Regions from separate parts of the Pantoea sp. PGP6 genome, predicted to be linked through region 3. Evidence: predicted binding sites of a transcription regulator. Region 3 holds the regulator's gene; each other region holds the start of a gene.
The links. The regulator sigma-54, encoded in region 3, starts transcription at its own class of promoters, with help from an activator protein. The targets are predictions, from matches to a motif close to GTTGGCACANNTTTCGCTNT.
Positions count from the first base shown of each region.

Region 1: the regulator sigma-54 is predicted to act here: its motif matches at 1,453-1,472, upstream of glnA (glutamate--ammonia ligase).
Region 2: the regulator sigma-54 is predicted to act here: its motif matches at 1,788-1,807, upstream of ACLIBF_RS16980 (gamma-glutamyltransferase family protein).

Region 1 covers NZ_JBQBMA010000001.1:105,174-108,454, reverse strand. The annotation lists gene typA (ribosome-dependent GTPase TypA) at 1-1,183, opposite strand, end outside; gene glnA (glutamate--ammonia ligase) at 1,620-3,029, shown strand; gene glnL (nitrogen regulation protein NR(II)) at 3,168-3,281, shown strand, end outside.
Region 2 covers NZ_JBQBMA010000001.1:3,468,446-3,471,726, forward strand. The annotation lists gene ACLIBF_RS16970 (transporter substrate-binding domain-containing protein) at 1-671, opposite strand, end outside; gene hpxU (MurR/RpiR family transcriptional regulator HpxU) at 864-1,703, opposite strand; gene ACLIBF_RS16980 (gamma-glutamyltransferase family protein) at 1,847-3,281, shown strand, end outside.
Region 3 covers NZ_JBQBMA010000001.1:3,883,049-3,886,329, forward strand. The annotation lists gene lptA (lipopolysaccharide ABC transporter substrate-binding protein LptA) at 1-289, shown strand, start outside; gene lptB (LPS export ABC transporter ATP-binding protein) at 295-1,020, shown strand; gene rpoN (RNA polymerase factor sigma-54) at 1,069-2,502, shown strand; gene hpf (ribosome hibernation promoting factor) at 2,524-2,811, shown strand; gene ptsN (PTS IIA-like nitrogen regulatory protein PtsN) at 2,964-3,281, shown strand, end outside.

The sequences.
Region 1 (3,281 bases), 3.8 Mb from region 3:
GGCCATCGATTTCGCGGAAGATAACTTTCGGACGGGATACCGCCAGTTCGAAACCTTCACGACGCATGTTTTCGATCAGAACAGACAGGTGCAGCTCACCACGACCTGATACGCGGAACGCGTCAGCATCTTCGGTTTCTTCAACACGCAGCGCCACGTTGTGTACCAGTTCTTTGTTCAGACGCTCAAGGATCTGACGTGAAGTCACGTACTTACCTTCTTTACCGCAGAACGGTGAGGTGTTGACGTTAAAGAACATGGTTACCGTTGGCTCATCCACGCTCAGCGCTGGCAGCGCCTGAACATTTTGTGGATCGCAAATGGTGTCAGAGATATTCAGCTCGCCCAGACCGGTGATGGCGATGATGTCGCCCGCTTCAGCCAGGTCGCTGTCGATACGCTCCAGACCCAGGTGAGTCAGCACTTTACCGACTTTACCGTTACGGGTTTTACCTTCGCTATCGATAATGGTGACTTGCTGGTTAGGCTTCACTTTACCGCGCTTGATGCGGCCGATACCGATAACACCCAGGTAGTTGTTGTAGTCCAGCTGCGAGATTTGCATCTGCAGTGGCGCTTCAGCTTCAACCTGTGGTGGAGAAACGTGGTCAACAATCGCCTGATACAGCGGAGTCATATCGTCCGCCATATCGGTGTGCTCCAGACCTGCAATACCATTCAGCGCCGAGGCGAAAATGATAGGGAAGTCGAGCTGCTCGTCGGTCGCGTCGAGGTTAACGAACAGGTCGAATACCTGATCAACAACCCAATCCGGACGCGCGCCAGGACGGTCAACTTTATTGATAACCACAATCGGCTTCAGACCATGCGCGAACGCTTTTTTGGTCACGAAGCGAGTTTGCGGCATAGGGCCATCCATCGCATCTACAACCAGCAGCACCGAGTCCACCATGGACATGACGCGCTCAACTTCACCACCGAAGTCGGCGTGTCCTGGGGTATCAACGATGTTGATACGGTAGTCATTCCACTTAATGGCGGTGTTTTTTGCGAGGATGGTAATCCCACGCTCTTTCTCCAAATCATTGGAGTCCATCACGCGCTCGGTTGCTTCGGTACGGGCATCAAAAGTACCGGATTGTTGCAGCAGTTTGTCAACCAGGGTGGTCTTTCCATGGTCAACGTGCGCGATGATGGCGATGTTACGCAAATTTTCGATCACAGCTTTGCCTCAGGCATTAGAAATAGCGCGCTATTGTACACGGATTAAGCGGAAGACTGAACACGATCACACTTTTCACTGAAAGTTTATTGCATTGCCGCAAATTCGCACTGTTCCCGGTGCAGAAAATGCACTAAGTTGGGCTGTTGCACCACTTTAGTGCTTAACGATCGACCAAAAGCACCATAATAGTGCACTGAGACTATCGTGGTGCAGCGACCGGAGGACAAAAAGGTGCACCACAGGGCGATTTAACCGACACGGAGAAAGTTGGCACAGAATTCGCTTTATCTCTTTTAAGCGCAAACGCCAGTCAGACGACGGTTGAAGAGCGTGCCGGAATAGCCAGGTCAGGGATGGCAGTAGTCAGAAACGCATTCCCGGCAACGACGTTCCCTCACCATGTAGACAATGACCATTTCCAGGAGAGTTGAGTATGTCCGCTGAACACGTTCTCTCGATGATGAACGAGCATGAAGTTAAGTTTGTTGACCTGCGTTTTACCGATACCAAAGGTAAAGAACAGCACGTTACTATCCCTGCTCACCAGGTTAACGCTGACTTCTTCGAAGAAGGCAAAATGTTCGATGGCTCCTCCATCGGTGGCTGGAAAGGCATTAACGAATCAGACATGGTGCTGATGCCTGACGCTACTACGGCGGTCATGGATCCTTTCTTTGAAGATTCTACGCTGATCATCCGTTGTGACATTCTCGAGCCAGGCACCATGCAGGGCTACGATCGTGACCCACGCTCAATTGCCAAGCGCGCTGAAGATTTCCTGCGTTCTTCCGGCATCGCTGATACCGTGCTGTTTGGGCCAGAGCCTGAATTCTTCCTGTTCGATGACATCCGTTTCGGTTCATCGACCTCCGGTTCACACGTTGCTATCGACGATATCGAAGCGGCCTGGAACACCGGCAAAGAGTACGAAGGCGGTAACAAAGGTCACCGTCCAGGTCTGAAAGGCGGCTACTTCCCGGTGCCACCGGTTGACTCATCACAGGACATCCGTTCTGCCATGTGTCTGACGATGGAACAGATGGGTCTGGTGGTTGAAGCGCATCACCACGAAGTGGCGACTGCGGGTCAGAACGAAGTGGCAACCCGCTTCAATACCATGACCAAAAAAGCCGACGAAATTCAGATCTACAAATATGTCGTGCACAACGTGGCCCACGCCTACGGCAAAACGGCGACCTTTATGCCGAAGCCAATGTTTGGCGACAACGGTTCAGGTATGCACTGCCATATGTCACTGTCTAAAGGCGGCCAGAACCTGTTCTCCGGTGACAAATACGGCGGCCTGTCTGAAATGGCGCTGTTCTACATCGGCGGTATCATCAAGCACGCGAAAGCGATCAACGCGCTGGCGAACCCGACCACCAACTCCTACAAGCGTCTGGTCCCTGGTTACGAAGCCCCGGTTATGCTGGCGTACTCTGCCCGTAACCGTTCAGCCTCAATCCGTATCCCGGTTGTAGCCAGCCCGAAAGCACGTCGTATTGAAGCGCGCTTCCCGGACCCAGCGGCTAACCCATACCTGGCATTCACCGCACTGCTGATGGCTGGCCTCGACGGCATCATCAACAAGATCCATCCTGGCGATGCGATGGATAAAAACCTGTATGACCTGCCACCGGAAGAAGAAGCTGAGATTCCAAAAGTTGCTGGCTCGCTGGAAGAAGCGCTGAACGCCCTGAACGAAGACCGCGAGTTCCTGACTCGTGGCGGCGTGTTCACCGACGAAACCATCGACGCTTACATCGAATTGCGTAAAGCAGAACTGGACCGCGTCCGCATGACGCCACATCCGGTAGAGTTCGAGCTTTACTACAGCGTTTAATTGGTCAGACGTTTTTGTTGCCGTGGAAACTTTCAGCCCATCTTCGGATGGGCTTTTTTCTCCGCGAATTCACCGTTCATTCGCCTTCATTTCGGCTTAAAGACTAAAATGCACTAACTTAGTGCAGAGGAACGCTGTATGGCAACTGGCTCTCTGCCCGATGCAGGGCAGATTCTCAACGCGTTAATCAACAGTATTTTGTTGGTGGATAACGACCTGGTTATCCACTATGCCAATCCGGCGGCGCAGCAA
Region 2 (3,281 bases), 410 kb from region 3:
GGCTGGTCTTTCTTCAGGCCAATGAAGCAGGGCGAATCTTTCAGCATAAACTGGGCAACCGGTGCTTTGGCCGGGTTCTGACGGGCGATTGCTGCCACCACCAGGTTGCCGGTCGCGACATACTGCACCTGACCGGAAAGGTAAGCTGACAGCGTGGTGTTGTTATCTTCGTAACGTTTCACCTGAGCGTCCTTCGGCGCGACCTCACTCAGCACCATGTCCTCCACTGCGCCACGGGTTACGCCAATCGACTTGCCGCTCAGTGCCGCCGCCGATTTGATCTCTTCGCCTTTCGGCCCAAAGACACCGAGGAAGAACGGCGCATAGGCGCGGGTGAAATCGATCACTTTTTCACGCTCCGCGTTTTTGCCCATGCTGGAGATCACCAGATCGACTTTGTCAGTTTGCAGATAAGGCACCCGGTTGGCGCTGCTGACCGGCACCAGCTGTAACTTAAGTTTCATCTGCTTCGCCAGGTACTTCGCCATGTCGATGTCGTAACCCTGGGGTTGCAGATCGGTGCCGACTGAACCAAACGGCGGGAAATCCTGCGGCACCGCCACCCGGATCACGCCACGCTGCTGGATATCCTGCAGCTGATCGGCCAGCGCGCTGCCCGCCTGTGCCATCAGTAATGCCGCTGCCGCAACCGCCATCAAAACTTTTTTCATTATGCACCCCGGTGAGATTGTGTGAAACAAAAGATTCTTAAGCATGCATTCTGCAACTAATGTGCCAATCAGCGCAGCGGGAGAAAAAGGGTTAGATGGCAATGAGGTTGGGAGAGAAGCGGCCTGATAAGCCGCGAAATGCTGTCGGAAAAGGCTGTACTAAAATGGGGCAAGGCACCAAAAAGGTGCCTGTTAGCGGTGCTCCAGCTCGTCAAACTGCTGGTAAAGATCGGCGATCTGATGAATACGCTGACGGCCCTGCGCCAGCATTTCATGCAGCAGCGCGTTGGCGATCAGGTTGATCAGGCTCATTGCCGAAGCGTAGCTGTCAAAAGCCGAGACGCTGTCGAGCGGCGCGCAGAGCTGCCAGCGTGCCAGCGCAATCACCGTTTGCGCTTGCGGCTCACACAGCGCCAGCAGCGGGATGCCGGCGGTTTGTAGCTGTTGCATCAGCGGGCGAATCATCCGGGTGCGACGGCGGAACGCCATCACTACTACCATGTCATCCGGCGTGATATCCACCAGCTCTTCGGCCAGCGTCTGGCCCGGCTGCGGCAGAATATGCACCTGCGGCCGCGCCTGCATCAGCTGCTGACGCAGGTGCAGCGCCACCGGATAGGCGTTACGCATGCCGATAATAAAGACACGTTTTGCCTGCGCCAGTTGCTGGATCACCTCACCGAAATGCTGTGCATCCAGACTATTCACCCACTGCGTCAGGTTAGCCATTTCCTGCTTATAGTGCCGTGACAGTAAGGTGTTGCCCTGCACCGCATCGCGGTTATCAGTTAGCGGCATGCCGCTCTGACGCAGGGTGCGCAACTCATCACGCATCTCTTTGTACTTCTCATAGCCCAGACGTTTAAACAACCGGCTGACAGTGGCTTTCGAAACGCCGCTAAGCCGCGCCAGCTCGGCGCTGTTGTAGCTGATCAGATCGTCAAAATGGTCAAAAACAAAGTCGGCAATCCGTTGCTCTTGCGGTGAGAGCTGGGAATAGTGGCTTCTGAGTCGTTCATCAAGCTGTTGCATAACAGGTCCTGTAACTTTTGTTTCAGCTGAAGCTAGCATAATTTGCGCCAGGTTAACGCGGCTGCAACCGCGGCCGGAATGAAAACTGGAACAGCTCTTGCTTTGTATACCGTTCTGTCACCCGATAACAGAACGAGAAAAGCATGATTCAAAGCAATATGGCCCCACAGGGGATGGCGGTGACGCCACACCATCTGGCCAGCGAAAGTGCGCTGGCGGTGCTGCGTGACGGCGGCAACGCCATTGAAGCGATGGTGGCGGCGGCATCAACTATCGCCGTGGTCTATCCACACATGAATGGCCTCGGTGGCGATGGCTTCTGGCTGATTATGCCGCCAGGCGGCGATCCTGTCGCGATTGATGCCAGCGGTGCAGCCGGATCGCTGGCTCACTTCGATTTTTACGGCGATCATCAACAGATTCCACACCGCGGCCCGAAAGCGGCATTAACCGTCGCCGGCACGGTCAGCGGCTGGCATGAAGCGTTGCAGCTGGGCGCGGAGCTGGGAGCTGCCCCACTGCCGCTGGCACGTCTGCTGCGCGATGCCATTCGCTATGCGGCCGATGGCATTCCGGTGACCGCTTCACAGGCGGCCGCCACGGCGACCTTCCGCAACGAGTTACAGCATCAGCCCGGCTTTGCCGCCACCTTTATGCCTGATGGCGATGTGCCGCAGCCGGGCAGCCGCTTTACCCAGCCGGCGCTGGCGCAAACGCTGTGTCAGCTGACGGAGCAGGGGCTCGACAGTTTTTATCGCGGCCCGCTGGCGCGCCATCTGGCCAGTGAGATGTCAGCGCTGGGCATGCCGATCACCCTGGAGGATCTGCAACAGCAGCGCGCCCGCCGCTGTACTCCGCTGCATCTTTCACACAGCGAAGGCGATATCTGGAATATGACGCCGCCGACTCAGGGCATGGTGTCGCTGGCGATCCTTGGCATTACCGATGCGCTGGATATGGCTGACGCCAGTGAAGCGCAGACCGTACACCGCATCGTGGAAGCCACCAAAAAAGCCTTCGCGCTGCGTGATAAACACATTACCGATCCGCGCCACGTTACCGAAGATTTACAGGCGCTGCTCGACAGCGATCATCTCGCCACGCTCGCCAGTCAGATCGACGATCGCCAGGCGGCGCCCTGGGGTAACGGGCGGGGTCCGGGCGACACCGTCTGGATGGGCGTGATGGACAGCAGCGGCCTGGCCGTATCGTTTATCCAGAGTATTTATCACGAATTTGGCAGCGGCGTGGTGCTGCCGGGCACCGGCATTACCTGGCAGAATCGCGGCGCGGCATTCAGTCTCGATCCCGATCACCTGCTGGCGCTGGCCCCCGGCAAGCAGCCGTTTCATACCCTTAATCCCGCTGCCGCGCGCCTGAAAGATGGCCGTACCCTGGTCTATGGATCGATGGGCGGCGATGGCCAGCCGCAAACCCAGGCGGCGATTTTCACCCGGCATGTGATTCAGGGCCTGCCGCTGCAACAGGCGGTCAGCGCACCGCGCTGGCTGCTGGGCCGCACCTGGGGTCAGTCTTCCGACTCACTCAAACTGGAGAGCCGTCTCGCACCGGAAACGG
Region 3 (3,281 bases):
GTACGGCAATCCTGCCACCTTCTACCAGATGCAGGACAGCGGCAAACCGGTGCAGGGCCATGCGGCAAAACTGCACTATGAACTGGCTAACGACTTTGTTGAACTGACCGGCAACGCCTTCATTGAGCAGCAGGACAGCAACATCAAGGGCGATCGCATTACCTATCTGGTGAAAGAGCAGAAAATGCAGGCTTACAGCCAGGGCCAGAATAAGCGCGTCACCACCGTGCTGGTGCCGTCGCAACTGCAGGATAAAGGTTCGTCCAACAGCGGAAAGAAGAGTAACTGATAGCTATGGCCACATTAATCGCAGAAAACTTGGCGAAGGCATATAAAGGCCGTCGCGTGGTAGAAGATGTCAGTCTGCAGGTAAAGTCAGGCGAGATTGTCGGCCTGCTGGGTCCCAACGGTGCCGGTAAAACCACCACCTTTTACATGGTGGTCGGCATTGTGCCGCGCGATGCGGGACGCATTATTATCGATGACGAAGATATCAGTATCCTGCCGCTGCATGCCCGTGCGCGTCGCGGTATCGGCTATCTGCCGCAGGAGGCCTCTATTTTCCGTCGCCTCAGCGTCTACGATAACCTGATGGCGGTTCTGCAAATCCGTGACGACCTCACCGAAGAGCAGCGTCAGGATCGCGCCAACGAGCTGATGGAAGAGTTTCACATTGAGCACCTGCGCGACAGCATGGGTCAGGCGCTCTCCGGCGGTGAACGTCGCCGGGTCGAGATCGCCCGCGCGCTGGCCGCCAACCCTAAATTTATCCTGCTGGATGAACCGTTTGCGGGTGTCGACCCGATCTCGGTCATCGACATCAAGAAAATCATTGAGCATTTGCGTGACAGCGGCCTTGGCGTGTTGATTACCGACCATAACGTGCGCGAAACCTTAGCGGTGTGCGAACGGGCATATATCGTCAGTCAGGGCCACCTGATCGCGCACGGTACGCCGAATGAAATTCTGGCAGATGAGCAGGTTAAGCGGGTTTATTTGGGTGAAGAGTTCAGACTCTGATAAGGTGTCGTAAATACTGATGTTTACCTGGGAACTACCATCCTGTCTATGAAGCAAGGTTTGCAACTCAGGCTCAGCCAACAGCTGGCGATGACACCGCAGTTGCAGCAGGCGATTCGTCTGCTGCAACTCTCTACGCTTGAACTCCAGCAGGAGTTACAGCTGGCACTGGAAAGTAATCCGCTGCTTGAACAAACCGACCTGCATGATGAAATCGACTCTCGTGAGGCTCCCGAAGGCGAAGCGCTGGATACCCGTGAAGCGCTTGAGCAGAAAGAGATGCCTGACGAGCTGCCGCTGGACGCGACCTGGGATGAAATCTACACCGCCGGCACGCCATCCGGGACCGGTACCGATTATCAGGATGATGAGTTACCGGTTTATCAGGGCGAAACCACCCAGTCACTGCAGGATTACCTGATGTGGCAGGTTGAGCTAACGCCATTTAGCGATACTGACCGCGCCATTGCCACTTCGATCGTGGATGCGATCGACGATACCGGATACCTCACCGTTTCGCTTGACGAGATCCTCGACAGCATCGGCAACGATGAGCTTGAGGCCGATGAAGTCGAAGCGGTGCTGAAACGCATTCAGCGCTTTGATCCGGTTGGCGTCGGTGCGCGCGATCTGCGCGACTGTCTGCTGGTGCAGCTGTCGCAATATGCGCCCGAGACGCCGATGCTGGCGGAAGCCCGCCTGATCGTCAGTGAACATCTGGATCTGCTGGCCAACCACGATTTTCGCAGCCTGATGCGGGTGACGCGCCTCAAAGAAGAGGTGCTGAAAGAGGCGATGATGTTAATTCAGTCGCTGGACCCGCGTCCCGGTCAGTCAATTAATACCGGTGAACCGGAATATGTGATCCCCGACGTGCTGGTGCGGAAAGTCGGCAGCCGCTGGACGGTTGAACTGAACGCCGACAGCGTCCCGCGCCTCAAGATCAACCAGCAGTATGCCGCCATGAGCGGGGCGACGCGTAACGACAGCGACAGTCAGTTCATTCGCAGCAACCTGCAGGAAGCGCGCTGGCTGATTAAAAGCCTGGAAAGCCGCAACGATACGCTGCTGAAAGTGACACGCTGTATTGTCGAGCAGCAGCAGGCCTTCTTTGAACAGGGCGAAGAGTTTATGCGCCCGATGGTGCTGGCCGATATCGCCCAGGCGGTTGAGATGCACGAATCGACCATTTCCCGCGTCACTACGCAAAAGTATCTGCACAGTCCGCGAGGCATTTTTGAACTGAAGTACTTTTTCTCCAGTCACGTGAATACTGAAGGTGGCGGCGAAGCCTCATCGACAGCCATTCGCGCACTGGTGAAAAAATTAATCTCGGCGGAAAATCCAGCCAAACCCTTGAGCGACAGTAAACTCACCTCCATGTTATCTGATCAAGGGATCATGGTGGCACGTCGTACCGTCGCCAAATACCGCGAGTCTTTATCCATCCCGCCATCGAACCAGCGCAAACAGCTGGTTTGACAGAAATGAGAAGGAAGACCTATGCAGCTGAACCTTACCGGGCAAAATGTTGAAATCACCGCACCACTGCGCGATTTCGTCAGCGGTAAATTTGCCAAACTGGAACACTATTTCGAACATATCAATCAGGTTTATATTGTGCTGAAAGTTGAGAAAGTCACCCAGGTGGCTGACGCAACGCTGCACATAAACGGTGGCGAGCTGCACGCCACGTCCGAAGCGGAAGATATGTATGCGGCGATTGACGGGTTGATCGACAAGCTCGCCCGTCAGCTGACCAAACACAAAGATAAACTGAAAAAACACTAACCTTCACGCTAGCTACGCGCGCCTGCCGCGCAGAGCCGACAGGATGGGGCGGATAATCCGCCCCGTTTTGTCATCTAAGCAAGCGCCATTTACCGCCAGCATCATGATACGCTGGTGGCTGATGGCCAGGTTAACTCGCAAGTGAAACGATAATGAACAACGATCTAACACTGGAATTGAGCACAGTGCTTTCGCCTGACTGCACCCGCAGCGGCGTACACTGCCAGAGCAAAAAACGCGCGCTGGAAATCATCAGCGAACTGGCCGCTAAGCAGCTCAACCTGCCGCACCAGACGCTTTTTGAAGCGATCCTCACCCGTGAACGCATGGGCAGTACCGGTATTGGCAACGGCATTGCCATTCCACACGGTAAACTAGAAGAGGATACGCTACGTGCTGTCGGGGTGTTTATCAGCCTTGAACAGCCGATCGCGTTTGATGCCGTTGATAATCAGCCGGTCGATCTGTTG